DNA from 4 places in the Halobacillus sp. 12SKB genome. Region 4 is predicted to be linked to each of the others. Evidence: riboswitches for the same ligand, from Rfam matches in the RefSeq annotation. Region 4 holds a riboswitch; each other region holds the start of a gene.

Region 1 (7,898 bases), 1.5 Mb from region 4:
TTCGATCTGGAATGGCTTTTGCTTATATTGATAGGAGAGAGTAGCGATCAATACTTTTGGTTTCACCTGACCGATGCGATCGACGATTCCTTTCGTCCCAAAGTCGGGGGAACAGGAGGTCCATGTCGCCCCGAGTGAAGTGGTCGCAAGCAAGGCGACCAACCCTTGGATATCGTTCGTCGTGACCCCGGCCACACAATCGCCTTCCTGTACACCTAATCGCTTTAACCCTTCCTGAGCTTTGGCAACGGATTGCCTTAGCTCATGTAAAGTGACGCTTCGTTGAACGCCTTCCTCATTTGCTTCATAGGCAACGATTCGATTAAGAGAACCGCGCAGCAGGTTTTCAGCGAAGTTCAACCGTGCTTCCGGAAACCAGATACTATCCGGCATGGAAGGACCTGGGACAAACACACGGTCTCCCTTTTCTCCGATAATTCCCGCATAATCCCACACCGCTGACCAAAATTCAGTAAGGTGGGAAACGGACCAGCGGTGGAACCGTTCGTAAGGGAAAAGCGGCTGGCCGGTATATTCAGCAAAAGCTTTGATATGCGATTGTTCTATTCGTTCGCTCGATGGTTCCCATAGGTAAGGGGAAGGCTGAGCTGTGATGGTTGTACTCATTGGGTTTGTCTCCTTTCGAGTTATGAATGAGGAACTTCAATTAAGATGGCCATTCCCTGGCCGCCACCGCCGCAAAGGGAAGCGATGCCTTTTCCTCCGCCGCGCCGTTTCAGTTCATGAGCAAGGGTCAAAACGAGCCGGAAGCCTGTGCCGCCTAATGGATGACCAAGAGCGATCGCGCCACCATTGACATTGACCCGGTCATAATCGATGCCAAGATCCCGGCAGCTCGCAATCACGACACTGGCAAAAGCTTCATTGATTTCAAATAGATCGATATCTTCGGTCGTCAATTGGTGTCTGTCTAATAGTTCCTGGATCGCTTGCGATGGTTTGGTTTGTAAACTCGGATCTGGTCCGGCAATCTCTGACCAGTCGATCATTTCGGCAAGAGGATTCTGTCCGAGTGATTCTGCTTTCTCTTTGGTGGTAACGATCCCAATACTCGCCCCGTCCGTCATTTGAGAAGCGTTGCCTGCCGTAATCGTGCCTTCATTGGAAAAGGCGGGGGAGAGGCTGGATAACTTTTCGACTGTCGTTTCTTTGCGGATGCCTTCATCTTCCCCGAGTAATCCTGTAAAAGGAGCGATTTCAGGTTGGAACCATCCTTTTTCCTGAGCAAGAGATGCTCGTTGCTGGGATAGAGCGGCATACTCATCCTGTTCCTCACGACTGATTTCGAAGGAGCGGTTTTTCTCATCGGTGAGAGCTCCCATCGAGACATCGGTTAAGGCGCACCATAAACCGTCGTTCAGTAACGTGTCTTTGAGGATGCTATGACCGAGTCCTGAAGAAGCACGTACAGGAGCGGTATGAGGAGCGTTCGTCATCGAGTCGAATCCACCGACGATGTATAATTCTCCCTCGTTCAATTGCAGCCTGCGGGAGGCATCCGCGATTGTAGCGATTCCTCCTAAGCAGACATTGTTCAATGTGATAGCGGGTGAACCGATGTCTACTCCTGACTTATAAGCGACTTGCCGGGCAGGGTTTTGGCCACCCCCAGCCTGGATTACTTGGGCAAGAAGCACACCATCCGCCTGTTTGACTATCGGATTTCTCTCAAGTAGAGCGTTTAGCGCGTGCGATCCAAGTTCTGCTGCGGATTTTTTCTTCAAAGCCCCTTTCCACTTTCCGAAAGGGGTACGGATGCCATCTAAAAGTACAGTACTCATCTATGTAGCCACTCCTTTTTCTAAAATAGAAAGAGCCCTCTTCACAAGAAATAAGAAGAGGGCTCTTGGCTCTTCTTATCTTCCAGGAACATCTCCTGCAGGAATTAGCACCTTATCAAGCTAATGCTTGATGGTTGCCGGGCGTCAACGGGCCAGTCCCTCTGCCTCTCTGGATAAGAAATAAGTATTTAATTGGAAAATATAAAACCTCTCTATCAAGGATAGAGAGGCTCGAGATTATGTAAATCTCTTATCTTCCTGAGCGTTCACTCAGTAGGATTTGGCACCATGCTATGAATATAGCGGTTGCCGGGTTTCACAGGGCCAGTCCCTCCACCTCTCTGGATAAGATGTTCTTTCGTTATTTGGTTAAGTGCCATGTTAGCAAGGGAAAGGATCAGTGTCAATGCATTTTATAGAAAAGTGTGAAAATTAATTTTATTTGGTGCCTAATCTCAAGCGTATTAGAAAACGAAAAGACAGCATAACAGCAGGGGGTTTCACTGGTGTTTCATATCTTTTTCGACTTTATATGTGATTATGTTTTTTGAAGCTTATGTGTTTGATCATTACCTAGGTTTGTTCTTAATTGTAAAAGTCGTTTTCTAGGATAAGCAGGAATTTGGATGAATCGTGTAGTAAATATGTAGTACAAGAATCTATTTTAATTCTTGTCATCCTCGCTATTCCTAACATTCAAAAGAACCTGACGAATGAATGCAGAAGCGAGGAAAGATTTCAAATAAGGGGGCATACACATGGCAGAAGTATCTTCGATGAAGCAGGCCGTTGATGTTTTACTTAAAAAGGGATTATCCAAGCGGGAGATCCTAACCAATGTAGATAACAGCCATTTCCCGTTTGAGGATGAAGAAGTTGTGATGACTTTTATTGATCTACAAATCGAGTGTTCCTCTGATGATGAATTTAACAAGTTGGTCGAGTATTTATATGGATTTAATTTGAAACAATAATAGATTCCCCCTCCACCTTTTTACAACTTAACTCAAAGTGTAAGGAAACTGTAGGAAAGCGAAGTACTATGGTTTAATAGGTGTTGTTGGCTTCTCTAATCGTATTAGCGAACTGAAGGATGGCGTAGTATCGAACTCCTTGTGGGTGATACTACGCTATTTATTTTAGGTTTATTCATATGTATTGGTCTTCTAGATGACTTAAGGTCAGGAGGGATATTCACAGGAGGTAACTATATGATTAAAAAGATATTCTTTTACGTATTCATCATTTTCGCTCTTAGTGCTTGCAGCCAACACAGCGTAGCAGATGAAGCCCTTATCATACTAGAAGAGGTGCAAATCGCTATCACAGATCAAGGATTGGTTCTAGAGGATGCAGATTTACCAAGCTTCAATGCTTTCACTAGAGAGTTAAACGGTGTTTCGCCCGAAGCATTTTTTATAGATGGTGATACACTTTCTATTTATGTATTTCCATCTACAGATGAACGAAAAGAAGGAATGGATGATTTTGAAGAAAAATCAGCTGCAGCTGGAGTCGTTGAACACGAAAAGTACACGCATAAAAACATCTTGGTATTTTATGAACTTGGAAATGAGGAAGTGGATAGTAAACTAAAGTCAGCAATAAATGGATTAGAGTAATCTTAAAAATGATGAAATGGAAACAGCGTAGCATCCTATTTAGGGTGCTACGCTGTTTCTGTTGAGAAAGGGAATGTTTAAGGATTGTAATAATAATCAGGATCATTCATGAAACGGTCAAAGACATTCCATCCTTGTTGGTCTTTGACTTCATAGGTTGCTGTATTCGTGGCTGCTCCATTTTCAAAATTAATTTCCCAATCATTAATAAAGAATGACCAGGTTGAATTGTTATAAATAATGGTTTGGAAATGGTTTTCTTTTACATGCTTGATTCCGTCTTGTGCGAAGCAGAACATAGAGTTATCTGTATCCATAACTCCAATTCTATTCATCTCTCCATTTTTAGCATAGAATAATTGTCCACACGTCACATTGGAGCTCTGAACTTCTGTTGCAACTAATACATCAGGGTTACTATCAAGGACATACAAATTTTCTTGTGATTCGTTGTAAGTAAAGTCCCCAATGGCAACTTTTTGATCCATCGGCGAGGAGTCGCCTAGTTGTAATGTCATTTCATAATAGCCTGAATAGAGAATGTCCCCTTCGTTGGCTCCAGCCCAAGGCAAGTCATTGATTGTCGTTTTCTCATGATCTGCAAAGACCCGAAGTTTATAAGAACGGTGAAGGCCGTCAAACGAAGTTTCCAATCGTGCAGGTGAACCTGGTACACGAAACTCTGGATTGATAGTCGCACCTAACACTTTGGCAAATGCAGCACGCGTAATATCATTTCCTGGTTTGAAAGTTCCATCCGTGTATCCGCTAATAATCCCTTTAGAATTTAAGTCCAAAATACTTTCCTGTGCCCATGGGAATGTATGGTCATCACTAAATCCCTTAGGGTTTCCTTCACGATTAATGGAATACGCACGGTCTACAATGAGAGCCACTTCAGCTCGAGTTATGTATGCATTCGGTTTAAAAGTTTGGTCTGGATATCCAGAAATGATTCCTTTTTCATACGCGACACGAACCGCATCCGTATAATACTTGCCCTTTGGAACGTCCACAAATGGATTGCTTTGTTGCGGAGCAGTTTCTGAATATAAGTCTTTGATCACCATTAAGGCTACTTGGCCCCGAGTCACTTCTTCCTTCGGTTTAAATGATCCATCGGGATAGCCGCTGATGATGCCATGATCGCTTAAATACAAGATCTCACTCTTGGCCCATGGTACCTGATCTAAATCCGGGTATGATTCCGAAGCGCTCACTGTGAGTGCTGGAATAGTCATGAGTACAAAGATTGCGAAAAATAATAAAAAGATTTTTTTCAAAGTAGTCCCTCCTTCTTTAGTAGGTCTTATTATAGTAGATAAGTAGATGAAATGGTAATTTTGGACTGTTCTTCTTTATAAATTATAATCAGGAGTGTATATACACCTTTCTGTATTCCGTTATCTTCCATTTTATTAATCATTTAGTGCAAAATGCACACTTCCCCTTAGTTACATATGCTCCTTCTGTATGGTGTGTTCTGATATTCGATGTTTCTTTTTACAGGGGGAAGGGTCTAATTGGCAGAATGGAGGAGTAAATATTATTGGCAAGATATTATGTTTAATCTTACCAGTTCCTTTACAGGTGCCTTAATTTCGAATGATTATGACGAACAGATGTAGAGAGAATACATTTTAAGAAATAATGGGGGATGCACATGGGTATTGAGACCTCAATCATCAACTTAGTTTCTAATGGGGATTTTAGTGGGGGTACAGGAGGTTGGCGAAGTATTGCAGCTGCGATCACCTCATCTTCAAGTAATGAATTATCGTTTGTTGCCTCCAATAATCGTGGAAGGGTTTTTCAGACCATTGATTTTCCAGACGGTCATTTAATCTACAGGAGTGCTCAAGTGAAGTCTACGTCTAATTTAGTTGCTTTAGGAAGGACATTTGACCCCCTCAAGTACCATACGGGTAGTGGTTCATATGAGAGGTTATCTCATGTGGATTCACAATCTAATTTGAAGTACGTGTCGGTATTTGATAACAGGAATGGCGGATGGGATACGGTTTTTGTGAAAAATGTTATCGCTATTGATTTGACGGCTTCATTTGGTTCTGGTAATGAACCAAGTGCAGAAGCAATGGACTCACTTCTTTTAACGCTTTTTGAGAATGGTTGGTTTGATGGCGAAAAAAATCTTTCGTCAACGAATAAAGATGATATAGAAGACTTGGATACTAGAATAACAGCTAATACGAATTCTAAGTGGGAAGTAGTGAATATAAAGGAACAATTTGGTGCAGTTTCTGATGGCCCTGATAATTCCCAGCCGTTTCAAGATGCCATAGATTATGCAAGAACGAATAATCTTCCATTATATTTACCCCAGGGAGATTACAATCTAGCTGAAAGTATTAATATTGATGGAATTACGCGTATTGTTTTCGAGGGAACAGTAAATATGGATTCAGGAAAAGTATTAGAAATCAGCTACAACTCAAACTTCGCTCCTGTAGACTGGAGATTCACAAATATCAGGGGTGGGAAGTTGAGGTTAGTGGGTTTGAATTCTTCCAAGATAGAAGTATTAAAGGCCGACGAATTAGAACTTTATGCTTATGGCGACATACCTGGTAAAGATTTTATTGCTTATAACACCTTTATACTTGGAAAGATAGATACGTTTACAATGGATTCACAAGGAAATGCGGACGGGTGGATCAATGAGAATAAATTTTATGGTGGTCGATTTCAGCTTCTTTCCATTAATGGTAATTACAATCATAATAATAATATTTTTTATGGAACGATGCTTGAGAATTTTACTCTGAATTTGGTAAATGGAAGCTCTAATTATTTTTATGACGTTAGGATGGAAGGGACGAATAGTATAACGTTTGGATCAGGATCGTCTAATAATGTTTTATATAAGAGTTATTTTGACTCCCCATTTGAATACCTGAGAGATACAACGAGTATTGAGTACACAGATTTTGGAATTAATAATCATGTCATTTCTAATATTGACACGTTCTTCAGGAAAGAATTGATTTATCATCTTAATCATTATTCTGCCAATTACCAACTGGAAACATTGACTAGGAATGAATCGGATTTAACGATTAAAGCATCGAATGTTCCATTATTTGAAACAGACTTCATTGAATTAAGGAGACCTATTTCATTCATTACAAAATCAAACCAGGATTTATTCGAAATATATTTATACGCTTATGATGAAGATAAAAATATAATCTTAGAAGAACAAACAAACTTTACATCATTAGCAGGCGGGCTATTCAATACAAGTACTGGAGCGTATAGCTTTGGTGCGAATGTTGGTACTAAATTTACTGGGGTACCTGCTGTTCCAAACGGGGTAGTTAAGTATATCAAGTACCAAGTAAATACGGGAAATGGCACCACTGGAGATTCTTTTGAATTTTTGAAGGTTGAGAAATGTGAATCCATCAGGGATCATACAATTATTGATACCGTCAATAAACATAAAAGGTGGTCCAGTTTAACTATGCCTTCTGAAGGCTACTGGAGAGATGGTGACATTGTTTGGAATACTGGAGGAGATCAAACCGTAGCATTTTGGAGGCGAGCTTCCAATGGATCATCACACGTTTTGAATATCGACTGGATTGCTCATTAACGCGCTAATGGAATGGACTAAAAGTAAGATTTGACTCTGCGGAGTCTTTTTTTTATGGTCTCATCCTTAATTCACTAAGCAATAGGATATCATCTATACAGGAAAAATCAGTATTTTCTTTCTTTAAAAGAAAATGTAAGAAAACTGAAGATAATGAACAATTTTTCTTTTAAAGCAGTCATATTTTGCATTATATCGAACGATTTAGTAGTTTGCATTTTCTAATCAAGCAAGTATACTACCGTTAAGTTCTTTATAGTGAACGAAAGGCGATATGATAGATGTGCTTATTCTTTGTTGAGAACAACTGCCGTGTCTACTTCGATATGGAGGGGAAAGTTATGAGCGAATATAACATCTTATTGTTAAGTGCTGGAAGAAGAGTGGAATTGGTTCAAAGATTCCAAAGTGCCGCTCGAGATCTAAATATTAAAAGTAAAATTGTGACAGGGGATTGTTCTGATACCGCTCCTGCTATGTATTTCGCTGATCAAATGGTCAAGCTCCCTTCCATTCATTCAGAAGAGTATATAACTGCTATTATCAATGTTTGTATTCAAGAAGATATTTCCTTAGTTGTACCAACGATCGATTCAGACTTACTGGTCTTATCTTTAAGCAAAGATTTTATTGAGGAAAGTACCAAAGCAAAAGTCATGGTATCAGATCATGAAGTTGTAAAGATATGCAGAGATAAAATGGAGACTCAAAGATTCTTGGCTGAGAATCATTTTGGAGTTCCTAAATATTATTCAGAAGAAGAAATTATCAAAGGGGATATAAGCTTCCCTGCGTTCATTAAACCCAGATATGGGAGTTCTAGTGTCAATGCGTTTAAAGTATGCACGACGAATGAAT
Region 2 (7,898 bases), 1.8 Mb from region 4:
TACGGCGGTGATTGTTTTCCCCTGTTCTTTTCCTCTAGATAATAAACGAAAGTATTTATTGTGAAGTCTGTGTTGGGCTTTCCAAGAGATCGACAGAATATTGGCCGGCTGTCCTTTTTGTCGTTTTTTCAAATCTCCTTTTACAGCCGGTTGGTGTCGATAACTCCAAGAAGACTCAATCAATAAACGCCTCACATGACGATTTCCTGTTTTCGTGATACTTCCTTGTTTACGACTTTCCCCACTCGACGATTCGCTCGGAATCAACCCTACATACCCCATGAAATGTTTAGCGGTTGAAAAGCGTTTAAAGGAACCAATCTCAGCGACAAGACTTACAGCCGTAATCTGAGCTATTCCCCTTAAGGATTGGAGAGCTTGAATCGTAGGTGCATGAATGCCTTCCGCCGCTTGGATATGAATTTCTTCTTCAAAGCGTTTAATACGCTGTTCAATTTCTTGAAGATGGTGGTAATATTCTTGAAAGACGCAACGTAATAAAGAATTTTCAAGCTTAAGCGCATTTAGCCATTCCCGATATTTCTTTGTCCATGCGTTTACTCCGCTAGGTGGTTGAATGGAATGGCGAAGTAAGAACTTGGTCAAACGGTGTTTAGCCCTTAACTCGTCTTCTTTCGCATCTTCGCGAGCTCTCACAAGATCACGAAGAGCTTCGTCTTCGTGGGTAGGAACATAAATCGAAGTTAACTCACCAGCTCGGTATAATTGAGCGAGGCGGATGGAATCTCGTCGATCGGTTTTAATACGTTCCCCTGGCCTTTGGGGTATTAGAGACGGAGCAATAACCTCACAATGAAGTCCTAAGGCAAGAAACTGCCTGTACAATGGGTATCCAGTAGGTCCAGCCTCATAGCAGAAACGCAAGGTGGAGGGATCTCCGAGTTTTTTCACTAAGTTTCTTATTCCTACTGGGGTGTGAGGAATAACTCCAAAATACCTCGGATTCTCTCTACCTTCCTCCGCAATAGCAACAGCAATTTTTTCTTTTGATACGTCTAAACCTACGTATTTAATGGTATCCTTCATAGTAACTAGCTCCTTCCGTAATGTAGCTCTGATTTAGGTAGTGTTTTTAACAGTAAACAGTCTACCCAACTCAACCTACGATTTTACGAGTAAGGGGCTAGTTTCGTTCATGATAACTCGGACTGCGTCCTGTGGGGTCTCACCCTGCACTTTTTTCCCGCAGGAGTCTCGCCATTCCCCTCCGCCCCTTTACCATGGTAGATTCTCGAAACCACTACTTGGAAGATCACCTTGTATGGTTATGGGAAGTGAATCATATAAACTCTACTCAATGGACATTTAGAAAACGTAAATGCTTGATACAAAGCACTTTATGCCTGCCTATGCGGGGGAAATTGGAACTTCACTTATAAGTTTAGGGGTTCTATAATCCACCTTCCATAATCATAAGAGCTGACCTTTTAGTGTTGGTTTCGAGAATCCTTTCCATGCCAAAGGGGCGGAGGGAAACGGTGAGACTCCTATGGGACGTGTGGGACAGGTGAGACCCCGGAAGGCGTAGCCTGAGGAGGCTCACCGCCCGCCCCATGGAAAGCGAATCTTTTCCCGGAGCCCCTAGAACCACATAATCGTCTCGAAACTGAGTCTTCAAGAAAAGGGAGCGATTATGGAAGAGCTTTTGGTGAATATGGAGACAATCTTAGAAATAAATGAAATCTTTACCTTCATTATGATAAAATATTAGACAATAAGAATGAAGGAGGGTGTGTAGATGTCTTTAACCTTCTATTGGTACCCGAATTGCGGTACTTGCAAAAAAGCTAGAAAGTGGTTGGATGAGGAAGGGATTGAATACGAATCTGTACATATTGTCGATCATCCCCCCTCAGAAGAACAGTTGAGAAGCTTTGTTGCTACTAGTGACAAGCCTGTAAAGAAATTCTTTAACACTAGTGGGAAAAAGTATAGAGAACTGAATATGAAGGAAAAGCTAAAAGAAGCAGAGGAAGCCGAAATGATGGAGTGGCTTGCATCTGATGGGATGCTGATTAAGCGGCCCATCCTTACTGATGGTGAAAAAACAACGGTGGGGTTCAAACAGGAAGAGTTTGAAAATGTTTGGGCTCAGTGAGCACATTATTGGGAATAGAAGCCTATAGCTTTTATGTTTATATTAGTTTTTGAACTATAATTATTTTTTTGGAGGTAATTTAAATGAGCGTACCTAAAGATCTGCGTTATTCTGAAGAACACGAATGGGTAAAAGAAGAAGGGGAGAAGGTTAGAGTCGGTATTACTGAATTTGCGCAATCAGAACTCGGAGATATCGTATTCGTAGAACTTCCTGAAGTTGGGGATGAATTAGAAGCGGATGAGCCATTTGGCAGCGTAGAATCTGTCAAGACTGTTTCTGAACTTTATGCCCCTCTTAGTGGTACAGTTGTAGAAGTAAACGAAGACCTGGAAGACAGTCCGGAGTTTGTGAATGAATCTCCATACGATAAAGCATGGATGGTTGTTGTTGAACCAAGTAACAATTCTCAAATCAACGACTTGATGACCCCGGAAGAATATGAAGCAATGATCGATGAAGACTAATAAAAGTGCATTGGACAGGCAGGGCTTTAAGAAACCTTGTCTGACATGATCGCGTTTGATCTTAATCATGTTCAGACCATGCCTGATTGGCATGGTCTGTTTCTATATAGTAGGTGATGAAGATGGATGGAGAACGAATCGTCATTGTTGAAGGAATTACGGACAAGAAGAAGTTGAATAAAGTTCTTGATGAAGAGATTGAAATCATCTGCACCCATGGTACTTTAGGAATCGAGCGCATGGAAGAAATGATATTTGATCATAACTTAGATGATCGTACTGTGTATATTTTAGTAGATGAAGATGACTCTGGTTACAAACTAAGAAAACAATTGACTGAAGAGCTTCCTCACGCCGAGCATATCTATATAGATAAGGCTTTCAGGGAAGTGGCAGCTACCCCGGAACCTGAATTGGCAAGAGCCTTACTCAGTAGACATTTCAACGTAAAGTCGATCTATTTAATATAGGAGGATGACTTTTGGAGGAAATAAAAACAACAGAAGTAAACAAGCTCTTCAATACTCCACAAAGGACCCTCACATTCGTTCACAGCCCTTTTTGTGCAACTTGTCATTTAGCACGTCAAATGCTAACAACACTTGAAGCTGTTTTTAATAGAGAAGTTTTTATGGAAATGAATGCTTCTCTACACCCCGAGTGGATGCAGCATTATAAGATAGAAAGTGTCCCATGTCTGCTTGTGACCAGAGGAGGAGAGGTAGAGGAAAAGATTTATGCGTTTCACTCTGTCTCCTATATGTATGAGAAAGTGGTAGGTTTTGTTGAATAGTGTTTATATTTCCCAGGAAATGACCGCTAGTGTAGAATTAAAAATTCTCTTCAATATTTAAGTGAGATGTGGAAGTTATTCAATAATAAAAAAGACAGCAAAGACGTTCCAACGTCTTTGCTGTCTTTTTTATGAAAATTACACGATTTCTCCTAATTTACTAACAATATCTAAAAAAGAGGCCTGATCGCCAAAATTAGCATGGATATCTCCTTGTTGATCAATGATGATGGTGGAAGGAACACCATGACAATTGTAGAGGTTATAAACGGAAGTTCCGTCATCAGAAAGAGTAGGTTGTGTTAGAAACTTTTCTTTGAATTCAATGCTCTCCTCTACATTCCGCTCTCTTCCAGTTACATTGATCGTCATCATCTTTACTTTATCATGGTCCATCGTTTTGTACAGCTGTTCTTTCATAGGTAAGTCTTTTCCGCAATCGGGACACCATGAAGCCCAAAAGGTCAAGACGATAACTTTCCCTAAGTCATCCTCAAGTTTATAAATAGAAGAGTGGTCGTTCATATAAGACAGTTCAAATAAAGGGGCTTGTTTACTCAAGGTCATTCTCCTTTTATTTAGCGGTGGTTATGGATTGACGCTCATCTATTCCCCATGCTAACATAATTATTAATTTCATATCGACATCTTCACTTATCCAGAGTGGCGGAGGGACTGGCCCTACGATGCCCGGCAACCGGCAGGTACACTGCACGGTGCTAATTCCTGCGAAGTCTTATGACTTTGATAGATGAGAAATGTAAAAATGACGAATCTCTTCTATTAAAGAAGGGATTTTTTTATTTTTTAAATTGATGGAATATTGGATGTTTTTGTGTGGATGATTTAAGGATTTCATTAGTGCAGGTGGGTTTTATTTTTCTGAACAATCTGTTTATGAGTTGACACAAAATTCGTACGGTGCTAAAATCCTCTTTGTACTACTTAAACGAGTTAAAGCAATAATAAGTTAATAAATTAAAATCTCTTATCCAGAGTGGCGGAGGGACTGGCCCGATGATGCCCGGCAACCGGCAATACTGTTTTGCTCAGGTGCCAAATCCTGCAAAGTATAAAGCTTTGACAGATGAGAGAACAGATTTTTAGGTATGAATAAAAACGCCATTCTGTTCTCAAGGACAGAATGGCGTTTTTTTGGAAGTGGAGGGAAAACAGCATGATTAAAATTAAAGGACTATCTAAGATATTCCACACGAAAGATCAAGATGTACGAGCAGTGGATGATTTAAGTCTAAATATTAACAAAGGGGAAATTTATGGGGTCATCGGCTATAGTGGGGCCGGTAAAAGTACATTCATTCGTTTACTGAACCGATTGGAAGATCCCACTGAAGGAAGTGTTCTTGTCGATGATCAGGAACTTACGTCTTTAAGCAAAGGGAAATTAAGGTTGGCCAGACAAGAAATAGGAATGATCTTCCAGCACTTCAATTTGCTCTGGTCACGAACCGTTCATGATAATATCGCTTTTCCTTTGGAAATTGCAGGGATCCCGAAAGCAGAAAGGCAAAAACGTGTCGATGAATTGATAGAGTTGGTAGGGTTAAAAGGCCGAGGGGGTTCTTATCCATCCCAATTGAGCGGTGGACAAAAGCAAAGAGTGGGAATAGCCAGAGCGCTCGCAAACAATCCTAAAGTTCTTTTGTGTGATGAAGCCACATCCGCGTTGGACCCTGAGACCACGGATTCGATTCTTGATCTTCTAGTGGATATCAACGAAAAACTCGGACTTACTATTGTTCTAATCACACATGAAATGCACGTCATCCGCAAAATTTGTCATCAGGTGGCGGTTATGGAAGATGGAAAGCTTGTTGAACAAGGAGAAGTGCTGGATGTCTTTCTTCATCCTCAAAAACCGGTTACGAAGAAGTTTGTGGATCAGGTGATGGGGGACCCGGAAAAAGAGACGTCCCTGCAGTTGATCAAAGATAATTATCGGTCCGGAGAAATCATACGCCTTCACTTTGTGGGAGAAAGTACAAATCAGGCATTAATCAGTGATTTATCAAGGAAGTTTGAAGTGGATGTCAATATTCTGCATGGAAAGATTACCCAGACGCAGAAGGGGGCGTACGGGACAATGTTTGTTCAGTTTGACGGAGACCAAACAGAAGTCCAGCGTGCCATTGAATATATTGAATCAACATCTGTAGAAGTAGAGGTGAATCCACATGTTTAATCAATGGTTCCCGAACGTAAGAATGGAAGACATGATTACAGCTACAAACGAAACTCTTTATATGACGCTGGTTTCTGTCGCTGGGACATTTGTTTTAGGTTTGCTTTTAGGGCTCCTCCTTTACTTGACCGGGCCCGGAGGTCTTTGGGCAAATAAAACGTTGAATTGGATCACTGCTTCCATCGTTAACATATTTAGAGCGATTCCTTTTATCATTCTCATATTATTATTGTTCCCGTTTACTGATTTTCTGCTGGGGACCATACGAGGACCGCAAGCAGCATTACCTGCATTGATTATCGGGGGGGCGCCATTTTATGCCCGTCTGGTGGAAATTGCGTTGAAAGAAGTTGATAAAGGTGTTGTTGAAGCAGCAAAATCTATGGGAGCGAAGTATTCCACCATCATTTTCAAAGTATTGCTTCCGGAATCGATGCCAGCTTTAATATCAGGGATTACCGTAACAGCTATCGCATTAATTGGATACACCGCAGTAGCCGGTGCAATCGGATCTGGTGGTCTCGGCGATTTTGCCTATTTCTACGGGTTCCAACGAAGTAACTTTGATGTTGTATTCATTTGTACCATTTTAATCATATTCATTGTGTTTATATTCCAATTTATCGGAGATGCCATCTCACGGAAATTGGATAAAAGATAAAAAATAAAAGGGAGAGAATTAAAATGAAAAAAATCTGGACAAGTTTAATTGCCGTGTTGCTTATCGTTGTTCTCGCAGCTTGCGGGTCATCGAGTGAGGATGAAAATACATCAGGAGCTGAAGGTGAAGAAGGTGGAACCAAAGAGATAAAGGTAGGAGCTACCAGTGTTCCTCATGCTGAAGTTCTTGAAAAAGCAAAACCTTTGCTTGAAGAAGAAGGAATTACGTTAGAGATTGAAGAATATCAGGATTACATTTTACCGAACCAGGACTTAGATGAAGGCCGTATAGACGCGAACTATTTCCAAACGATCCCTTATATGGAGATCCAAGAGGAAGAGAAAGGGTATGACTTTGCAAACCTTGGTGGTATCCATATTGAGCCTATCGGAGTTTATTCTCAAAAGTATGAAAGCCTGGAAGACGTTGAAGAAGGTACGACACTAGTTATGAGTCGTTCTGTCTCCACTCACGGTCGAATTCTGTCGCTCTTAGAGAAAGAGGGACTGATCAAGTTGGATGAAAGTGTTGAAAAAGTAGATGCTACTGTGCAGGATGTTGTAGAAAACCCTAAAAACATTGAATTTGATACAGGAGTAGATGCTGCCAACCTTCCACAAGTTTACCAACGTGAAGAAGACGTACTTGTTGCGATTAATACGAACTATGCCATTGAAGCGGGACTGTCGCCTAGCGAAGATTCAATTATTCTGGAGGAATCTGATTCTCCATACGTGAACGTTGTTGCTGCAAATAGTGATGATAAAGACAATGAAGCATTGAATACACTTGTAGAAGTTCTTCGTTCTGAAGAGATCGTGAACTTCATAAAAGAAGAATATGATGGTGCTGTTGTGCCGGTATCAAGTGATGCTGAATAACGGATAAAATGGGTGGCTGCGGTTTATACTAACCGCAGTCACTTATTTTTATTGGGAGGTTTTCATATGCAGGAGCAAAATATGACGTGGACGCAAACGTATTTACATGATTATAAAGAAGGAATGGGAGCCTTCAGAGAGCACATGCCGGAAGTTTCTCATAAGTTTGATGAATTTACACAAGAATGTTTTAAAGCTGGAGAACTATCTAAAAAAGAGAAGCAATTGATGGCATTAGGAATCAGCATTGTTGCACAGGATGAGTATTGTATGATCTATCATACGAAAGGCTGCGTCGATCAGGGCGCAACAGAAAAGGAAATACTGGAAGCTTGTGGTGTTGCAGCTGCATTTGGTGGGGGAGCGGCTTTAAGTCAAGCTGTAACACTTGTACAGGATGCGTACATGGATTTGACGACAACGGTCAATTAATTTAAATAATTAGAAAATTGAAGTAAATTGAATGTATTCTATATGCTCGCCTGCGGTAAACGCTTACATTAACGATGAGGATTTGTTTTGCATGAATTTAAAGTTTCAAGGGGTTTTATTTGGGTATAAGAATTATGGTATTTTAAATTGTGTAAATAATCTGAAAGGATTGATTCGTTATTAGTGACGATCTGAACTTGAATTACACTGCTGATATGGAGAAAGCCATGCACCAATCCCATAACATGAGTTATGCGGAGTACAGCAGAAAGTTGGATACACGCTTGAAAGTAGAGGAAAAACGCCAACGTGAATTCGAAAAGAGTCAGAAAATGTTTGCCC
Region 3 (7,898 bases), 500 kb from region 4:
TGCTTTTTTAATTTCCCAACAAAGCTAACTCCCTACAGCAAAAAACTCTTTTGTTTATTAAATTTCACACGCATACGTATCGATGGATCCCCGCAACCGCTGAGCCTCTTTATACGTACACCGGTTATGAACGACTTCGAGTCCTGATTCACTTGCGATTTGGGCCGCCTTCGGTGCAATGACACCTTCTTGCAGCCAAAAAACGTCCGGCCTTATATCTACTGCTTCCTTAGCAATTTCAATGGCAGCTTCCGGACTGCGGAACACTTGAACGACATCAACTTTAAAAGGAATCGATCTAAGGTCTGCATACGCCTTCTCACCAAGGACTTCTGTTTCTTTTGGATTTACGGGAACGATTTGGTATCCCATCCTCTGCATTTTTCTTGCTAGACGATGGCTCGGGCGTGAAGGCTTTCCACTCAACCCTACAACTGCCAAACGTTTCGGACGCGTTTCCCCTCCTTCTTGGGTTTTAGAGGAACTCAAGGCCCACTTGATCACACCTTCATCATTTTCAGTAATCGCTGTTTGTTCCGTTTCTCTTCCTGTTGCTTTCGCAATGGCACGATCAAGGTCGTTGATTAAATCTTTGCTCGACTCAAGTCCTATGGATAAGCGGATCAATTCCTCTGTCACTCCACTTGCAGCTAGATCTTCGACAGACAACTGCTGATGAGTCGTGGAAGCGGGATGGATAATCAATGATTTCGCATCGCCGACATTTGCTACGTGAGACCAGAGTGATATGTTGTTGATCACTTGTCTACCGGCTTCCCGTCCGCCTTTAATTCCAAAATTAACGATGGAACCGTATCCTCCTTCAAGATATCGAGCGGCTAACTCATGTGCGGGATGGGAGGACAACCCCGGGTATGATACCCATTCCACATCAGGATGATCTTGTAAGTATTCTGCAATTTCCTGAGCGTTGTCTCCATGCCTGGCAACACGTAAGTGCAGCGTCTCCAAGCCTTGCAATAACAAGAAAGCATTCTGAGGGCTCAAACACGAACCAAAATCACGAAGCAGCTGGACACGCAGCTTCGTAATATAAGCAAGCGTCCCGAAGTCAGCGTTGTAAACGATCCCGTTATAACTGTCATCAGGCTCTGTGAAAACCGGATACTTACCGTTCCCCCAATTGAATTGTCCTCCGTCTACAACAACTCCTCCAATGGCCGTTCCATGGCCGCCAATCCATTTCGTTGCGGAGTGGATGACGATGTCGGCTCCATGCTCTATGGGCCGGCAAGTATAAGGGGTGGCGAATGTATTGTCGATCAGAAGGGGAAGATCATGATCATGAGCTACCGACGCTACTTTTTCAATATCCAGTACGTGAAGGCTTGGATTTCCGATCGTTTCAGCGAAGACAGCTTTCGTTCGGTCTGTAATGGCTTTCCGGAAGTTTTCAGGATCCTCTGGGTCGACAAAATGAACCTGAATGCCATATCGCGGTAAAGTGTTAGCGAATAAATTGTAAGTTCCACCATAAAGGTTCGCCGCGGCAACCACTTCATCTCCGGCTCCTGCAATGTTCAAAATAGATAGAGCAATGGCCGACATCCCGGAAGCCGTCGCAACAGAAGCAACCCCACCTTCCAAGAGGGCCATCCTTTTTTCAAAAACATCAACGGTCGGATTTCCAATTCGCGAATAAATATTTCCAGGCTCATCAAGTGCAAAAAGACTCTGGGCATGTTCTGTGTCATGAAAGACATAGGAGGTTGTTTGGTAAATCGGCACCGCACGAGATCCTGTGGTCGGATCCGGCGACTGTCCTCCGTGTAAAGAAATCGTATCTACATCATAGCTTTCAAATGAATTCGTCATGATTACTTCCTCCTCAAAAAAAGTTTTTTATTCTTATAGAGATAGTTGGCTTTAAGTATGCGAATCGTCCATAGATCTTTTCCCAACAGCAAAAAACCCTCTTCCAAATAAGAAGAGGGTTTGTCATTTCAATTCCTCCTCTTATCTGCCAGATCGTCGTGATCTGTAGGACGTGGCACCTTTTCAAACCGATGTTTGAAGGTTGCCGGGCTTCACAGGGCCTATTCCCTCAGCCTCTCTTGATAAGAGTGGTATGCAGTTGATTGAATATGTTGAGAATTATAACGGACAACAATCAGAAAAGTCAATTATTTTAGAAAATTTAATTCTCCGATTCTGAGATTGCTTTTTTCAGCTGCTCTATAATATCTTCATGATCTTCAATTCCGATGGAAAGTCGAATCACATAATCATTGATGCCGATTTTCTCACGCTCAGCATTCGATAACGCACGATGAGACGTACGAATAGGATAGGAAACCGTCGTTTCTACTCCCGCGAGCGTAGGAGCAATCTTCACCCATCCGAGCGACCGGAAAAACGCCTCTATGTCAATCGAATCATTAAGCTCGATGGTCACAATAGCCCCATTCCCTCTTTCCGAAACCTTTTCAGGATAATAGACAGTGCGGACTGCCTGATGATTTTCAAGGGCTTTTGCTACTTGTTTTGCATTATAAGATTGTTTATTCATCCTAAGACCTAAAGTTTTGGCTCCGCGTTGAGTAAGCCACGCTTCAAACGGACTGAGATTCGCACCAAACGTGACAATCTTCTGGGTAGCCGCCTGAACTAAATCCTCATTGCCGACCAACACCCCGCACGTCACGTCACTGTGACCACCAATATACTTCGTCCCACTATGGACGACAAGATCGACACCATGCGTGTAGGGCTGCAATAAGTATGGAGTGGCGAATGTATTATCAACCATCGTCTTCACATTCTTTTTACGGGCAAGAGCGACTAAGCCCTCTAAATCTTCCACCCGTAAAAAAGGATTGGAGATCGATTCCGTATAGAGAAGTTTCGTTTGAGATGTGACCGCCTCTGAAACCTCGTCCATATTCGAAAAAGAAACCATCGTTACATCAATACCGAACGTGGCCAGCTCTTTAGTGATCAACTTGTGTGAACCTCCATAAACATCCTCTGCAGCGACGATATGATCCCCTGGCTTTGCCACTGCAAGGATGCCTGCAAGGATGGCTGACATTCCGGATGAAGACGCCACTCCGGCTGGTGCTTCTTCCAGTTCCGCAACGGTTCCCGCAAGTTCATCTGTATTGGGGTTCCTTTCCCGTGTATATAAATAGGGGCTGTTTCCTTCATAATAGCTTTCCAAGTGGTCCAAATCTTTGAAAGTAAAAGCGGATGTCTGGTAAATCGGTGTACTCTTGCTATTCGGGACAAGACTTTGATCCGCTTTATGGTGGACTATTTTCGTATCAAAAGATGTATTCGTCATCGTTCGACTCCTCTCTCTTCACTTAATCAGAAATTATATAGAAGAAACAGGAATATTGTCAAAGTTTTGCGACATATTCACGTATGGATTGAAAAATGTACCGCACGTACCCTTTTTCATGAGGGACAAGATTATTATGAGTCACTTCCTTCTCATCACCATTAAGAATAGAGATCCCCTTCACAATTTGTTGATTGTCCACCAAATTCTCCATATCAGTCAGTGACACAGAAAGGATGTCCTTCACCTCTTCTCCGATTTTAAAGGTCATGTCCTTCGTCCAAGGGAGGAGGTAAATGCGGCAGATCTCCCTGTCTATGAGAGAGGACCCTTCCTTCAGTTCTTCCTTATAATCACCTTGGTGGATTAAATCGTCAGGTATCACCGTCAAACCGACTTCCTCCTCAATTTCCCTGACACCAGCCAGCAGAACATTCTCCCCCGCTTCTATATGGCCCGCAGCGGTAATATCAAGCAAACTCGGAAAGTCTTTCTTGTGATCCGCTCTTTCTTGAAACAATACATGGATCGTTTCATTTTCCATGTGGAACATCCAACAATGGAACGTTTCGTGCCAATCACCGTCCTGATGTACTTGCCCCCTTTCCTTTATTCCAACCGGACGCTCTTTTTCATCAAAAATCGTTAACATTTCCGCCATACGTCTTCCTCCCAAAAAATTACCTCATAGTACAAAAATAGCTCAGAGCGTGTCACTCTGAGCCTGAAGCAACCCCTATGTGGATATTGCTAATCTTAGAATTCTTGAGTTATACCATCTATAATTCCGCAGATAAACGTTGGAGATTATAGAATGATTGTAGTTGCAATCATTCCAACCCTTCTTTTCCTCGCTTACTCTAAGGAAGTAGGTGATCCCATCAAAGAATAACAAAAAAGCAGGAAGCAAGTACACAAAGAATATACCCCTCCCTCCCTTATTAGTTACTTACAAGACTCGCCGGAACAGGTTTACTGAAGTAATAGCCTTGATATTCATAGCAGCCTTTTTGTTTTAAGTAAGAAATATGTCCCCTTGTTTCCACTCCTTCAGCAATGACTTGCAGGCCAAGACTTTTCGCCATACTGATGATGGCATTAACGATCGGTACCTCTTCCCCTCGGTCACCAATTTGATTGATGAATGATCGATCGATTTTTATCGCATCTACAGGCAGCCGGTTCAAATAACTGAGGGAAGAAAAACCGACACCAAAGTCATCCAAATGAACTTTGATTCCTTTTTCCCGCAAACCGTTCAAGGTGTCTGTGCTACGATCGAAATCTTGAAGGACCATCGTTTCCGTTATTTCGAGGATCAAGCTGTGAGGAGGAAGCCCTGAATTATTGAGGGCTTTAAGAACTTTTCCTGTGAGATTCAGATCCTTGAACTGCTGGGCAGACAAGTTCACCGAAATTTTCAAATCCGGTCTTTGATCTTCCACCTGCCACCTTTTTGTTTGCTTACAAGCTTCCTTCAACACCCATTCCCCAATTTCTACAATCATTCCAGACTCTTCAGCAAGACTGATGAAGTAATGGGGAGATAACAAACCGTAATCTGGATGATTCCAGCGGATGAGTGATTCATAGCCGATCACCTGCGACGTTCTCCCGCATACTTGAGGTTGATAATGAAGCTCAAACTGATTTTTATCAAGAGCATGATGGAGGGATTGCTTCAAATGGAGCTCTTCTCTCATCTGCTCACTCATCTTTTCTTCATAAACTGCATAGCGGTTTTTTCCGCTTCTCTTCGCTTTATGCATCGCTGCATCCGCGTGGCGCAAAAGTGTTTCTCCACTGTAATGATCTCGGAGGCGGGCCGGGGTGAACGTGACGCCAATACTGACCGTATTGTAGAACTCTCTTTCTCCAATAAGAAAAGGGCGTCTCATTGAATGTATGACGTGGTCACTGACTCTCTCCAGCTCTTCGATGCTTTGGACATGTTTGAGAAGGACCACAAATTCATCACTGCTAATCCTGGAAATCACCGCATCATGCTGAGCAAATGTCTGCCTCAAGTAACGGGAGAACTGACGGAGCAGCTCATCCCCCTTGGTATGTCCCCATGAATCATTGATCATTTTAAAATTATCAATGTCAATGAGTAAGAGAGCAATGTTGTTCTTCTTTTCATCCGTGGATTGAATTCCTTCTTCAAGGATTCCCGACAGATAGCTGCGCGTGACAAGACCTGTCAAAGGATCGTATTGAGATAACATCTCAAGCTTCTTTTCCGCTTGCATTCGGGAAAGCTCATTCGCTGTCCGATCAGCAAAGATCTGAAAGAGTGCTTTGCTTAATGGACCGCTCGTTTGTGTTCGGTTATCCATGATCGCAAGGATTCCGATCACTTCACCATCTGAGTTAAGCAAAGCTTTCCCAAGATAACTCTCCACTCCGTACTCCTTGATTGTAAGATCTTCAGGAAAAAGACTCCCTACACCATTAGGATAATAACATTCATGAGTCATTATGACTTGCTCACAAGGCGTGCCTTTTACCTCGTATTGCAGCCCAGCACTTATTTCCCCTTTGTGAGACAAGGAGATAGCAGTCACTTCATCCTTCGCTTCTCCAGTCAATTCTCCGACCAACACAGTGTCTACACCAAGGACAGAGGATAAATACTCAACAAGAAAATCAAAAAATTCCTGTCCATTGTAAGAAAGGAAAGCATCACCGATCTCCACGATCGCTTTTTTAATGCGGCCCAATTCTTCAACGTAAGCATCATCAGGTGCACTCATGCCTGTGTACCCCATGATTTTTCCTTCCTCATTAAAAAAAGGCGTGACAATATCCTTCACCCATTCGTACGTTCCATTGTTCAACAAACGATAATTCATATAAAAAAAATGACGATTGTCTTTCGTCATCGCAGGATGGTCCAGATATGTTGCATCATCCTTATGTATGAGCCGCATTAATTCATGCCGGTTCAACACAGATGAATCCAGCTTCCATTGATCTTTCAACCTTTCACTCACATAGATGTTCTCTTTTTCAATATCAAAGAACCATATAGGGATGGAAAGCTGCTTAAGTGTATCCCAAGGATGTTCAATTATCCGAGCCATTCCGTTCACCTACTCCAAAAAATTTATTCCCTTCTTCCTAAATATCGGAAAATTAGAATTAAAGTTTAATCCTATTTTCACGAGGAAAACTACCTAAAAAGGAGGAAGTTTTAATGAAGCAGAAAAAACAAAGACGAGGTACTGTCGAGCAGACCAATGAAATGGCCCAAGTATTCAACCGAAAGTTGAGCTATAACCAGTCCTTCTCCCATCAAGCCGACGATGAGGAGGTCCACTCTGAAAGCGAAGCTCTCTACCACCACTATTCCGACGATGAAGATTAAGGAAGTGATCTCAAATGCGAGATCACTTTTTTAGTGCTTTCCTTCCTTAATGACCGAAAATTCTGTTATTATATGAGTGGTACACCTACAAATCTTTACAATAAACTCCAGAATGCTGTGACTTTTAATATAGGTTATTAGAGCATACGACAGGATTGTCTATGACCAGATTTCGGGATGTGGCCGGGGTTCGTTGCCTTGTTGGGCTTTAGGGAGAAACGAACCTCTTCACCAAAAAAGGATTCTCTTCCACTATCCTTCTTAATATGAGTAGAAAGCGGTCTATATTGAGTTTTTACGCTAGGAATACCCATTATAGAGATTCCCATTAACTAAATGGAAGCTGAATATACTGCGTATGCTGTCGAGCCACTCACATGGTAAAGGGGCGGAGGGAAACGGTGAGACTCCTACCCTTAAGTGTGCAGGCGCCTTGGTCAGCGGCGTATGGACTGGACTGAGCTGGCGGAAATAAAGGGTCCCATGGAAAGCGAACTGTTTCCCGCAGCCCCTGTCCACTCATAAACATCTCGAAACTGAGTCTTCAAGAGTAGGGAATTTATGCGGAAAAAAAGATGGAGATTGAATGAAGAAGTTTAGCACCAAACACCAAAAGAAAGGGTTATTTACATATGAAGAAAGGCACCAACAAGAGCAAGTGGATTTTAATCGTTGTTTCTTTGATGGTTTTAGCTATCGGAGCTTATGTTTACACAGACAGCAGCGAAGAACAGTTGGCTTTGAGTACAGATTCTAAACCCATGAGAAAAGCAAAATCGGTGGACCTCGAGGAATTCCCTCTTCAATGGCGGGAAGTTGATACATTTGAACAGGTCAATAAGTTTTATGAAGAACGTATTCATGGTTTATCATTAGCCCGGGAAAAGGGATTGACGGTTCACCCGCAGGAGTCCACTCCAATTCCTGATAAAGAGGGGCGGATGCAGATCAACGAGGTCTGGCACAGCGGGCCGACCATCCATGTATTGTACAGCATCGACCTTTCTGCATTAACAAGGAAAGATAACGACGATGAAGAAACCAAGTACCTCGTTCAGCCGCCATCTGTAGAAAGTATAAATATCGAGTCCATGAATGGGAGCGACCAACAATCGTTCCAGCAGCATTCGCAACCCCTCCATCCCAGGGATACGGTTGTGTTTGAAAACAGAGTGTACGGGCTCATACAACTTCCTCCCATTACGGAGAAATGGGGATACAATT
Region 4 (7,898 bases):
ATCTTTCGAGTAGGTCTATGAATATCTTAATAACAGAATGGTCACTAGCTCATTTGACGTACAATCCCTTTCTTTTGAAAAATTTAAGGAGTTGGCTACTGTGAACCAATCCCATATGTTTCAGAACCTCACCCATAAAAAGATGAAGTTTGAAGAAGTGTTTTCCCATATACTAACGTTCATGAAAAGTGATCCGATCGGGGATTACAAACTCATGATGGGAACCGATTCCCAAGTTCATCCCTCCCACACTCTGTTCATTACCGGCATCGTCATCCAACGAGTTGGTAAAGGGGCCTGGGCCTGTTTCCGCAAAGAAGTGGTCCACAGAGAAATGACTACCCTGCATGAACGTATTTCCTACGAAACTTCGTTAACAGAACAAGTGGCTTCCTTATTTACGGAAGAAAAAAAGAATGATCTCATCGAAGTTGTTCTCCCCTATATCTATAAAGGGGCAACATTTACGATTGAAGGACACATTGATATCGGGAGTGGAGACCGAAACAGGACAAGAGTCTATGTAAATGAAATGATGGCCAGAATCGAGTCTCTCGGGATGGAAGCGAAGATTAAACCGGATTCCATTGTCGCAAGCAGTTACGCCAATCGATATACAAAGTAGCGGGCGGTGATTGTTGATGTATCAAAAGGCCATAACATCTTGTGTGTTAGGAATGATGTCCATCTTTCTTCCTTTTATCGGCATTATCCTTGGATGGATCGGTCTCTCTTTTGCGAATAAAGCTCTCGTTGAACTCTCCACAGACGCCCCAGGATACCGGTTCGCCTTAGGTGGGAAGATATGCAGCGTTGTTGGTCTTTGCCTGCAATCCTGCATCCTTATATTTATCCTTGCCGCCTATTTCTTTTTCATGAACCTGAATCTTTTTATGTAAAATAAAAAAGCGTCCTCTAACAACTAAAGAGGACGCTTTATTCTTACGCATTTATTTTTTTCAATTCTCCTAGTACGTCAGATGGTTCGGCTCGATCTTTGTAGTCCGCCTTCGTATAGTCATACACAATCGTACCATCTGTATCAATAATATAAGTTGCGGAGACAGGCAGGGTCCATGTCTCATCGCCATTATGTTTATCCACGTGCAGCCCTTTATCTTTGTACACATCTACAAGATAATCTGGTAATTGGTACACCAAATTGTATTGATTGGCCACTTCATTTCCAACGTCGCTCAGTACGTGATAGTTGAGTTCATTTTTCTCCTGGGTGGTCAATGACTGATCGGGAGTTTGAGGGCTGACTGCAATTAATTCAGCTCCTTGTCCATGAATCTCATCTAAAATCTGCTGATAGGCTCTCAGTTCCATGTTGCAGTAAGGGCACCAGCCTCCGCGGTAAAAAGTAAGGACGACCGGACCACTTTTCAATTGTTCATACAGTTCGACCGTTTTCCCCTTCGCATCAGGCAAATTAAAGTTTGGCGCTTTCTCTCCTGTAGACAAACCGTCTCCTTCATCCGAAGATTCAAGTTCATCAATCGCCTTCTTCATTTTCCCCTGGATTTCATCAGGAGTTGCTTTCTTGAATTTTTCAATGTAATCATTATAATGCTTTCTCATTTCTGTCTTCATGAAAAAACTCCTTTTTCAGTGGATTCACTTTTCATTATATAGAGTTTCGACACTCGAAGAAACTGATTTGCTTTCTCTCGTCATCCATAAAGCAAGCCCGACAGCTAAGAGTCCTGCTGTTAATTTCCCCAGCAATACTGGAAAAATCATATCCTTTTCCACACTTGCTACGAAGGCGAAATGACTGCCGATGACGAATGCTCCACTCACGGCAAACGCAGCGTTGACCGTTTTTCCTCGTTCATCCATATCTTTCATCGTCGCTAACATAGGTAGGTGATGCGCCGTGGAAGCAATCAATCCTGTTAAAGATGTAGAATTCATGCCTAATCTATCACTCAGTCGTCCGATCCATCTCTCCCCCCGCTGATTAATGAAAGCAACAAGGGGGTAAGCGCCTGCTAATGTAACGGTAATCTTTCCAACGATGACCATCCCTTCAGATAAAGGTGCCATCCCCGGAAGGACAACAAACCCTGTCAATGATTCAATAATTATAAGGGCGAGACCAGTGATAATTATGATTTCAATGGTTTTTCCGAAATAAGAAAATAGCCGGATGGTTACGTTCGTGAACAACCATAAACCTGCCCCAATACAGGCGGAAAGCAAAATAGCTGGTGTTAAATTCCGTAACATCCATACCGCTTCATATCCTGCCACAGCACCACCAACAAAACATCCGATCGGAACCGTAACTAAACCAGCTAAAATTCCTCTTGAAAAGAAAGGGCGATCCTCTTTTTTCACAATCGAAAGCGCAACAGGAATTGTGAAAACAAGCGTTGGTCCCATCATCGTACCGAGGAGGGCCCAGGAAAAGGTAGCGGCCTCCTCTTCTAAGGCTAAGGATTCCGCCAGAGGATAGGCTCCCATGTCAATAGCAAGCATCATGGATGCAAACATCGACGGATCCGCTCCAAACCATAAAAACACGGGGCGGATGGCAGGCGCCAACCACTGGGACAATACAGGTGCAAGGGAGATGATCCCTACCATCGAAAGAGCCAGTGGGCCCATCATCATAAACGCTTCGTAAAACCGCCATCCAAGAGACAGGCGGTGATTAAGGACATAGTAATCAAGTGCTCCCAATACCATGAAGATACACATGACAATCAAGATAGCGTCATTAACCCACAAAAGCCCACCTCCTTCCTTTTTTGAGTCTATGTTTACGGGCACTTCAACATAGGGTAGAAGTTTTTCTATAATGGTTTGCTCACCATTTCCTAATGGATGCTGCCAAAACCTCTCATTATTTTAAAAAAGGAGAATAAGAATGGTACAAGCTCTGTTCATCGTTGCGATTATATTCATTGCAGCAAATCTCGTTTATTTTTTCACAAATAAAACATACAGAAAAAGCTACTTCAGCACAGCCCTTTTCTTTCAATTATTTTTTGTTCTCACAGGTGTATTAATGGGATTTACGATCCTTTACTATCTTCTATCTTTAGATGGAGTCATTCTAGTTACTAGTCTATCATCCCGGGAACCTGTTGACCCAACCTTTTTGGACTTGCTTTACTTCAGTGGGGAAACATTGTTGAGCGTGGGTTATGGGGATATGCTGCCTGTGGGGATGGCCCGATTTTTTGCTTTGCTTGAATCAGGAATCGGCATCCTTCTCCCTACGGCCTATTTCTTAAAAGCGATGGATGCGTCCAGACAAAGAGAAGGTTAAGAAGGTTGACCTATATGAAAAGGACCCTTGTGAAAGGGTCCTTTTCGTTATCCAATGGAGCATGCGGCAGAGCCATGCTTTTGTAAATATTTCTGATGGTGCTCTTCAGCTTCATAAAAAGTTGTTGCTTCTTCAACTTCTGTAACGATCGGGCGTTTGAAAACTCCTTTGCCTTCCCACTCTTTGATTTTTTCTTCAGCAATGTATTTCTGGCTTGCATCCGAATGGAAAATGACAGAACGATATTGGTGACCTACGTCGATTCCCTGTTTGTTGCGGGAAGTCGGGTCGTGAGCTTCAAAGAAGATATTTACAAGTTCTGCATAGGTGATAACCGTTGGATCGTAGTTCACTTTGACAGATTCCGCGTGTCCACTCTTGCCTGCTTTTACTTGTTCGTATGTCGGGTTCTCCAGGTGGCCGCCAATATAACCGACCTTTGTTTCTGTAACCCCTTCGAATTTTTCAAAAAACGCTTCTACTCCCCAAAAACATCCTGCACCAAAAATAGCTGTTGCCATATAACATCTTTCCTTTCCCTTAACGCAACTTCTATCGAGAGCCTTGACGGTTATGGTGCTTACACGAAAAGACCCCTTTTCTTATCCAGTAAGAAAAGGGGTCGCTAATATCCGCACGATCCTCTCATCTCTTAGAATGTTGGTACATTCTACAGGAATTGGCACCGTTCTCGTCAATCCGTAGATTGATTCGATGGTTGCCGGGCATCAAAGGGCCAGTCCCTCCGCCTCTCTGGATAAGAAGTTTCCGTTATTTATTTTTTGTTAGTACCCATAGTACTACGTATTAGTAACGAAGTAAAGGATAATAAATGAAAAAATTCTAGTGAATGCACATTGAGTTCTTCTTTGATTTCATTATATTCAAACCTTAACATGCGCATGCCTGTCTGTAAAAAAATCCGCTCCAGCTCAGCTCTGCCCCGTCGTGTAAACTTCCTCGAACGGCTGGACAATGACAAATCCATCACCTTCAAACTCCATTTGAATGGATTCACCGCTTCCCCTGCCTATAAGTGTCTTGAAGCTGATGTCTGTTTTGAAATTCGGCTCCAAGTGCCCGGACCATGCCACCGTAGCATGCGGGTCTGTAATGACAGGTTCACCAGGACGTACGAGCAGCGTCAACGGTTCATAGTGCGATGTAATAGCCACACGGCCACTCCCGCTGAGGGTTACGTTGAACAAACCACCAGAAACCATACCCGCTACTTTTTTCATTAGTTTTATATCCCAGTCAATGCTTGGTTCAAAGGCAAGAAGATCATTACCATTCACCGTGATTGTTTCATTATCCAGATCAAAAATAGTAATCTTCTTGCCCTGATCAGCAAGGTAAAGCCGCCCGCGACCCGTAGCCTTCATTAAAGAGCTTCCTTCTCCGGTCATCGCTTTTTTAAATAAACGACCGACGCCATGCTCGAGGATCCCTTCTCTTTCAAATTTAATGTTCCCATTATAAGAAATCATCGCTCCTGCTTTAGCCCACACTTGATCGAGGAGGTTTACCTCAAGAATTCTCGGGGTCTCCAGCTCAAAATAATCATTCTCTGATTCATCCTGTTTCGTTTTTCTAATAAATTCATCAATAGAGTAGTCGCTCATTGTATTCCTCCTAATCCTATTCTATGGTTATTTATGCTTCCTCACTGCTTCTATACCACGATGGATCAAAATCGAGTCCTAAAGTTTACGTATCTGTAACTCTATGGAAAGGATAAAAACAGCCTTCGTAATTTTCTATTCAATAAACATAGATAAATCCCTACTATATACTATACACTTTACTTTTCCTCTAGATGCTTTTCAAACCAATCCAGCACCTCAGGAGCATACTCTTTGAAATGCAGCCTCAGGCCATGATCTCCATTTTCATATTCGACATACCGATGGAGGTCATGATTACCTTCCATCAACTTTGCGAACATTCGCGCCTGTTCAACCGGAACTGTCTGATCCCTCTCTCCGTGAAGCATTAAGGTTGGTACATCAATGTCCTTCACCCAGTTAATTGGAGCAAGCTCCCGATACCAGCTCTGGTCTCCCCCTGGTTCTCCCAATAAATGTTCAATTTGTTTTTGAACAGGTTCTGGTTGCGTTACATACAGCTGCTTCAAGTCGGTAATGCCTCCAATTACAGCGACTGCATCAACCTCTATGTCTTGTTGAACGGCTAGGAAACTCATCCATCCGCCACGGGAATATCCGAGCATAACGGTTCGCTCTTCATCCACATGGTCAAGCTCGGTACCCACCTTTTTTAAATCGAGAACATCCCGGACAAAATCTTTCCTTTTAGTTGGCTCAAACTTTTCTTCTGCATTTTCCCTGTAGTGAGTCGCTAGTACAACATACCCCCGCTTTGCCCAATAAGATAGGTTTTTAAGTTCTTGCGCATCTGTCAACGAACTTTCTCCCACTCCTCCACGATTATGAATGAGCAGCGGGAGAGCGCCATCGATATCATCCGGTTCAACCCAAAGCCCCGGAATTTCAGTACCACCGCTGTCATATGAAATGGAATATCCTGTAACACCTGGTACACCAATTTCTACCTCTTCCTTACTCAGGAGAATGTTATCCTCTTTAGCATCAACAAAGAATACAACAGCTCCTATAAAACCAAGAAAAACCAAGAAAGCCCAAAGCAGTTTCTTCACCTAATTTCCCTCCTGAAAAATTGGAATAATATGTATGACCTAGTCATGTAATTTTTTCCTTTTCTTACTTTTACATACGGAAGAGTATGTGAAAGGTTTCATTTCTTGAGGTACTAGGGAAAGAACCTTCTATAGGAGTTGTGATAGACTCGAGATAACTTCACTTGAAAGGGAGAATCTGTATGTATGGCTTAGATGAAAAAAGAAAAGAACTGCTCGAATTTGTAGAAGAAGTTCCAGAGCAAGAAGCATCGGTTAAGCCTGAAGAAGATCGTTGGTCCATCCTTGAAGTTTTAGAACACTTATACTTAATGGAACAATTAATCGTTTATCAGATCAACCAAGCTCTCAAACAGGGAGACACACAACAAGCGACAGAAAAACCGATCCATAAGACCACCAACCGTGATTATAAAGTCGATGCCCCAGAGGCCGTTCGTCCAAAAGGGGAATTCAAGACCTTGCAGGAAGCAAAAGAAGGTTTGAAGAAGACGCGTGAGGCGACTTTATTCCTTATTCACAATAAGGAGGAAGAAACATTACAAAACCGTGCATTCCCTCACCCCGCGTTCGGAGATATGAACTTGGAACAATGGGTAGAGTTTATCGGCTGGCACGAACTTCGCCACCTGGATCAAATGAAAGAAGTAAAAGCCCATCTTCATACGTAACACAAAACACCCCCTGAGTTCATAACTCAGGGGGTTACTTTTACCACTTACTTTTTAAAATCCTCTGGTTTCACTTCCTCACCATTTTTACCGGTGTAGCGAAGTCCCCAGCCTGTCCATGCTGCAATAAACATAACAATCAACAGCAACCAGCCCTGAAAGACGAACGGAAAGACTTCTCCAGGTCCGACAACAGGTAAGAAGTCGTATTGATCGGCTGCCCCCTGAACGGTAGCCCATGCGAGCAGCACCCCACCACTCCAAGGGAAAATGTACCCTAGTGAAGAGGTGACTGTATCAAGGAAGTTGGCTCTTCGATACGGATGAATATTCATTTCTGTTCCTAATTTACGAACAAACGGTGCTGCAGCAATCTCAGCGGCTGTATTGATCGTAATAAACACATTCAAGAAAGCGACAATTCCGAAAATTGAAAGTTCAGCCCTTCGCACCACATTGTTAATTAACTTCAAGAAAAAGTTCTTGATGACATCCATGGTGCCTGCGACATCCAACAGGTAAGCAGCGGCAAGGATGAATAAAATTAAGATCGCCATATTGAAATAGCCACTAATTCCATCAATTAATGCCCCTTCAATCACTGCTTCACCGGCATCGTTCTTATGGATGTACAAGACATCTTTCAAGGAATGACCGGTAAGGAAAATGAACACGGCAGCGGCAAGGATTCCGTAGGATAGCGAGGTCAATAGATGATGACCACTTAAGGCTAAGTATAAAACTAATGCAAATGGAGCTAACATGAGAAGCCCTTCAGGTGAAACTTCACTTTGAAGCTCACTGACCACTTGCTGACTGCCCATTTCTCCACCACCGCCGAAAATTACAAATAAAATAAGAGCTGGTATGGCTGCTGTGATGGAATATTTAAAGCGTGAACGTACAACTCCTGGTACGTCAGCATCCTGAGTTGTTGCAGATACAATCGTCGTGTCTGATACAGGGGCCAGATTATCTCCAAAAACAGCTCCACTTAAAATCGCAGCAAGGAGAATAACAGGATCCGCTCCTAGAATGACTCCAGCCGGATACATCAGAACACCAAAAGTCGCTACTGTGCCATAACCGGTACCGACAGCTGTTGAGAACAATCCTGCTAGAAGAAATGTTATGCCAACAAAGGCTCCCCCTTCCAGTCCCGATTGGAAACCGAACCAAATAAGGCCGTCGACTAATCCACCAGCGGATAACATGTTTGCAAACATCCCTGCCCAAAACCAGGCGATGATGGCAACAACTCCTA

The links. A riboswitch is a leader RNA that binds a small molecule or an ion and turns the genes downstream of it on or off. The one in region 4 is predicted to bind S-adenosylmethionine.
Region 1: it holds a riboswitch for S-adenosylmethionine, as region 4 does, so the genes downstream of both, ACQ4XT_RS08535 (acetyl-CoA C-acyltransferase) here and msrA (peptide-methionine (S)-S-oxide reductase MsrA) in region 4, are expected to answer to the same signal.
Region 2: it holds a riboswitch for S-adenosylmethionine, as region 4 does, so the genes downstream of both, ACQ4XT_RS09980 (methionine ABC transporter ATP-binding protein) here and msrA (peptide-methionine (S)-S-oxide reductase MsrA) in region 4, are expected to answer to the same signal.
Region 3: it holds a riboswitch for S-adenosylmethionine, as region 4 does, so the genes downstream of both, ACQ4XT_RS03750 (PLP-dependent aspartate aminotransferase family protein) here and msrA (peptide-methionine (S)-S-oxide reductase MsrA) in region 4, are expected to answer to the same signal.

Annotation. Positions count from the first base shown of each region.
Region 1 is NZ_JBRFWR010000001.1:1,768,182-1,776,079, forward strand. It holds gene ACQ4XT_RS08530 (acetoacetate--CoA ligase) at 1-627, opposite strand, end outside; gene ACQ4XT_RS08535 (acetyl-CoA C-acyltransferase) at 648-1,802, opposite strand; SAM riboswitch class I at 1,875-1,982, opposite strand; SAM riboswitch class I at 2,050-2,154, opposite strand; gene ACQ4XT_RS08540 (hypothetical protein) at 2,561-2,776, shown strand; gene ACQ4XT_RS08545 (hypothetical protein) at 3,014-3,424, shown strand; gene ACQ4XT_RS08550 (S-layer homology domain-containing protein) at 3,502-4,707, opposite strand; gene ACQ4XT_RS08555 (hypothetical protein) at 5,088-7,040, shown strand; gene ACQ4XT_RS08560 (ATP-grasp domain-containing protein) at 7,382-7,898, shown strand, end outside.
Region 2 is NZ_JBRFWR010000001.1:2,073,011-2,080,908, forward strand. It holds gene ACQ4XT_RS09950 (IS110 family RNA-guided transposase) at 1-1,047, opposite strand, end outside; gene ACQ4XT_RS09955 (arsenate reductase family protein) at 1,760-2,119, shown strand; gene gcvH (glycine cleavage system protein GcvH) at 2,203-2,586, shown strand; gene ACQ4XT_RS09965 (toprim domain-containing protein) at 2,709-3,056, shown strand; gene ACQ4XT_RS09970 (thioredoxin family protein) at 3,068-3,379, shown strand; gene ACQ4XT_RS09975 (TlpA family protein disulfide reductase) at 3,518-3,940, opposite strand; SAM riboswitch class I at 4,031-4,137, shown strand; SAM riboswitch class I at 4,365-4,473, shown strand; gene ACQ4XT_RS09980 (methionine ABC transporter ATP-binding protein) at 4,557-5,582, shown strand; gene ACQ4XT_RS09985 (methionine ABC transporter permease) at 5,575-6,243, shown strand; gene ACQ4XT_RS09990 (MetQ/NlpA family ABC transporter substrate-binding protein) at 6,267-7,124, shown strand; gene ACQ4XT_RS09995 (carboxymuconolactone decarboxylase family protein) at 7,191-7,556, shown strand; gene ACQ4XT_RS10000 (YuzK family famiily protein) at 7,754-7,898, shown strand, end outside.
Region 3 is NZ_JBRFWR010000001.1:758,258-766,155, forward strand. It holds gene ACQ4XT_RS03750 (PLP-dependent aspartate aminotransferase family protein) at 58-1,836, opposite strand; SAM riboswitch class I at 1,975-2,085, opposite strand; gene ACQ4XT_RS03755 (trans-sulfuration enzyme family protein) at 2,159-3,304, opposite strand; gene ACQ4XT_RS03760 (NUDIX hydrolase) at 3,363-3,965, opposite strand; gene ACQ4XT_RS03765 (EAL domain-containing protein) at 4,246-6,390, opposite strand; gene ACQ4XT_RS03770 (hypothetical protein) at 6,504-6,674, shown strand; gene ACQ4XT_RS03775 (hypothetical protein) at 7,307-7,898, shown strand, end outside.
Region 4 is NZ_JBRFWR010000001.1:257,259-265,156, forward strand. It holds gene ACQ4XT_RS01330 (ribonuclease H-like YkuK family protein) at 116-625, shown strand; gene ACQ4XT_RS01335 (hypothetical protein) at 792-950, opposite strand; gene ACQ4XT_RS01340 (peroxiredoxin-like family protein) at 943-1,596, opposite strand; gene eutH (ethanolamine utilization protein EutH) at 1,621-2,739, opposite strand; gene ACQ4XT_RS01350 (ion channel) at 2,879-3,283, shown strand; gene msrA (peptide-methionine (S)-S-oxide reductase MsrA) at 3,331-3,804, opposite strand; SAM riboswitch class I at 3,926-4,047, opposite strand; gene ACQ4XT_RS01360 (AIM24 family protein) at 4,216-4,908, opposite strand; gene ACQ4XT_RS01365 (alpha/beta hydrolase family protein) at 5,088-5,963, opposite strand; gene ACQ4XT_RS01370 (DinB family protein) at 6,146-6,634, shown strand; gene ACQ4XT_RS01375 (Na+/H+ antiporter NhaC family protein) at 6,682-7,898, opposite strand, start outside.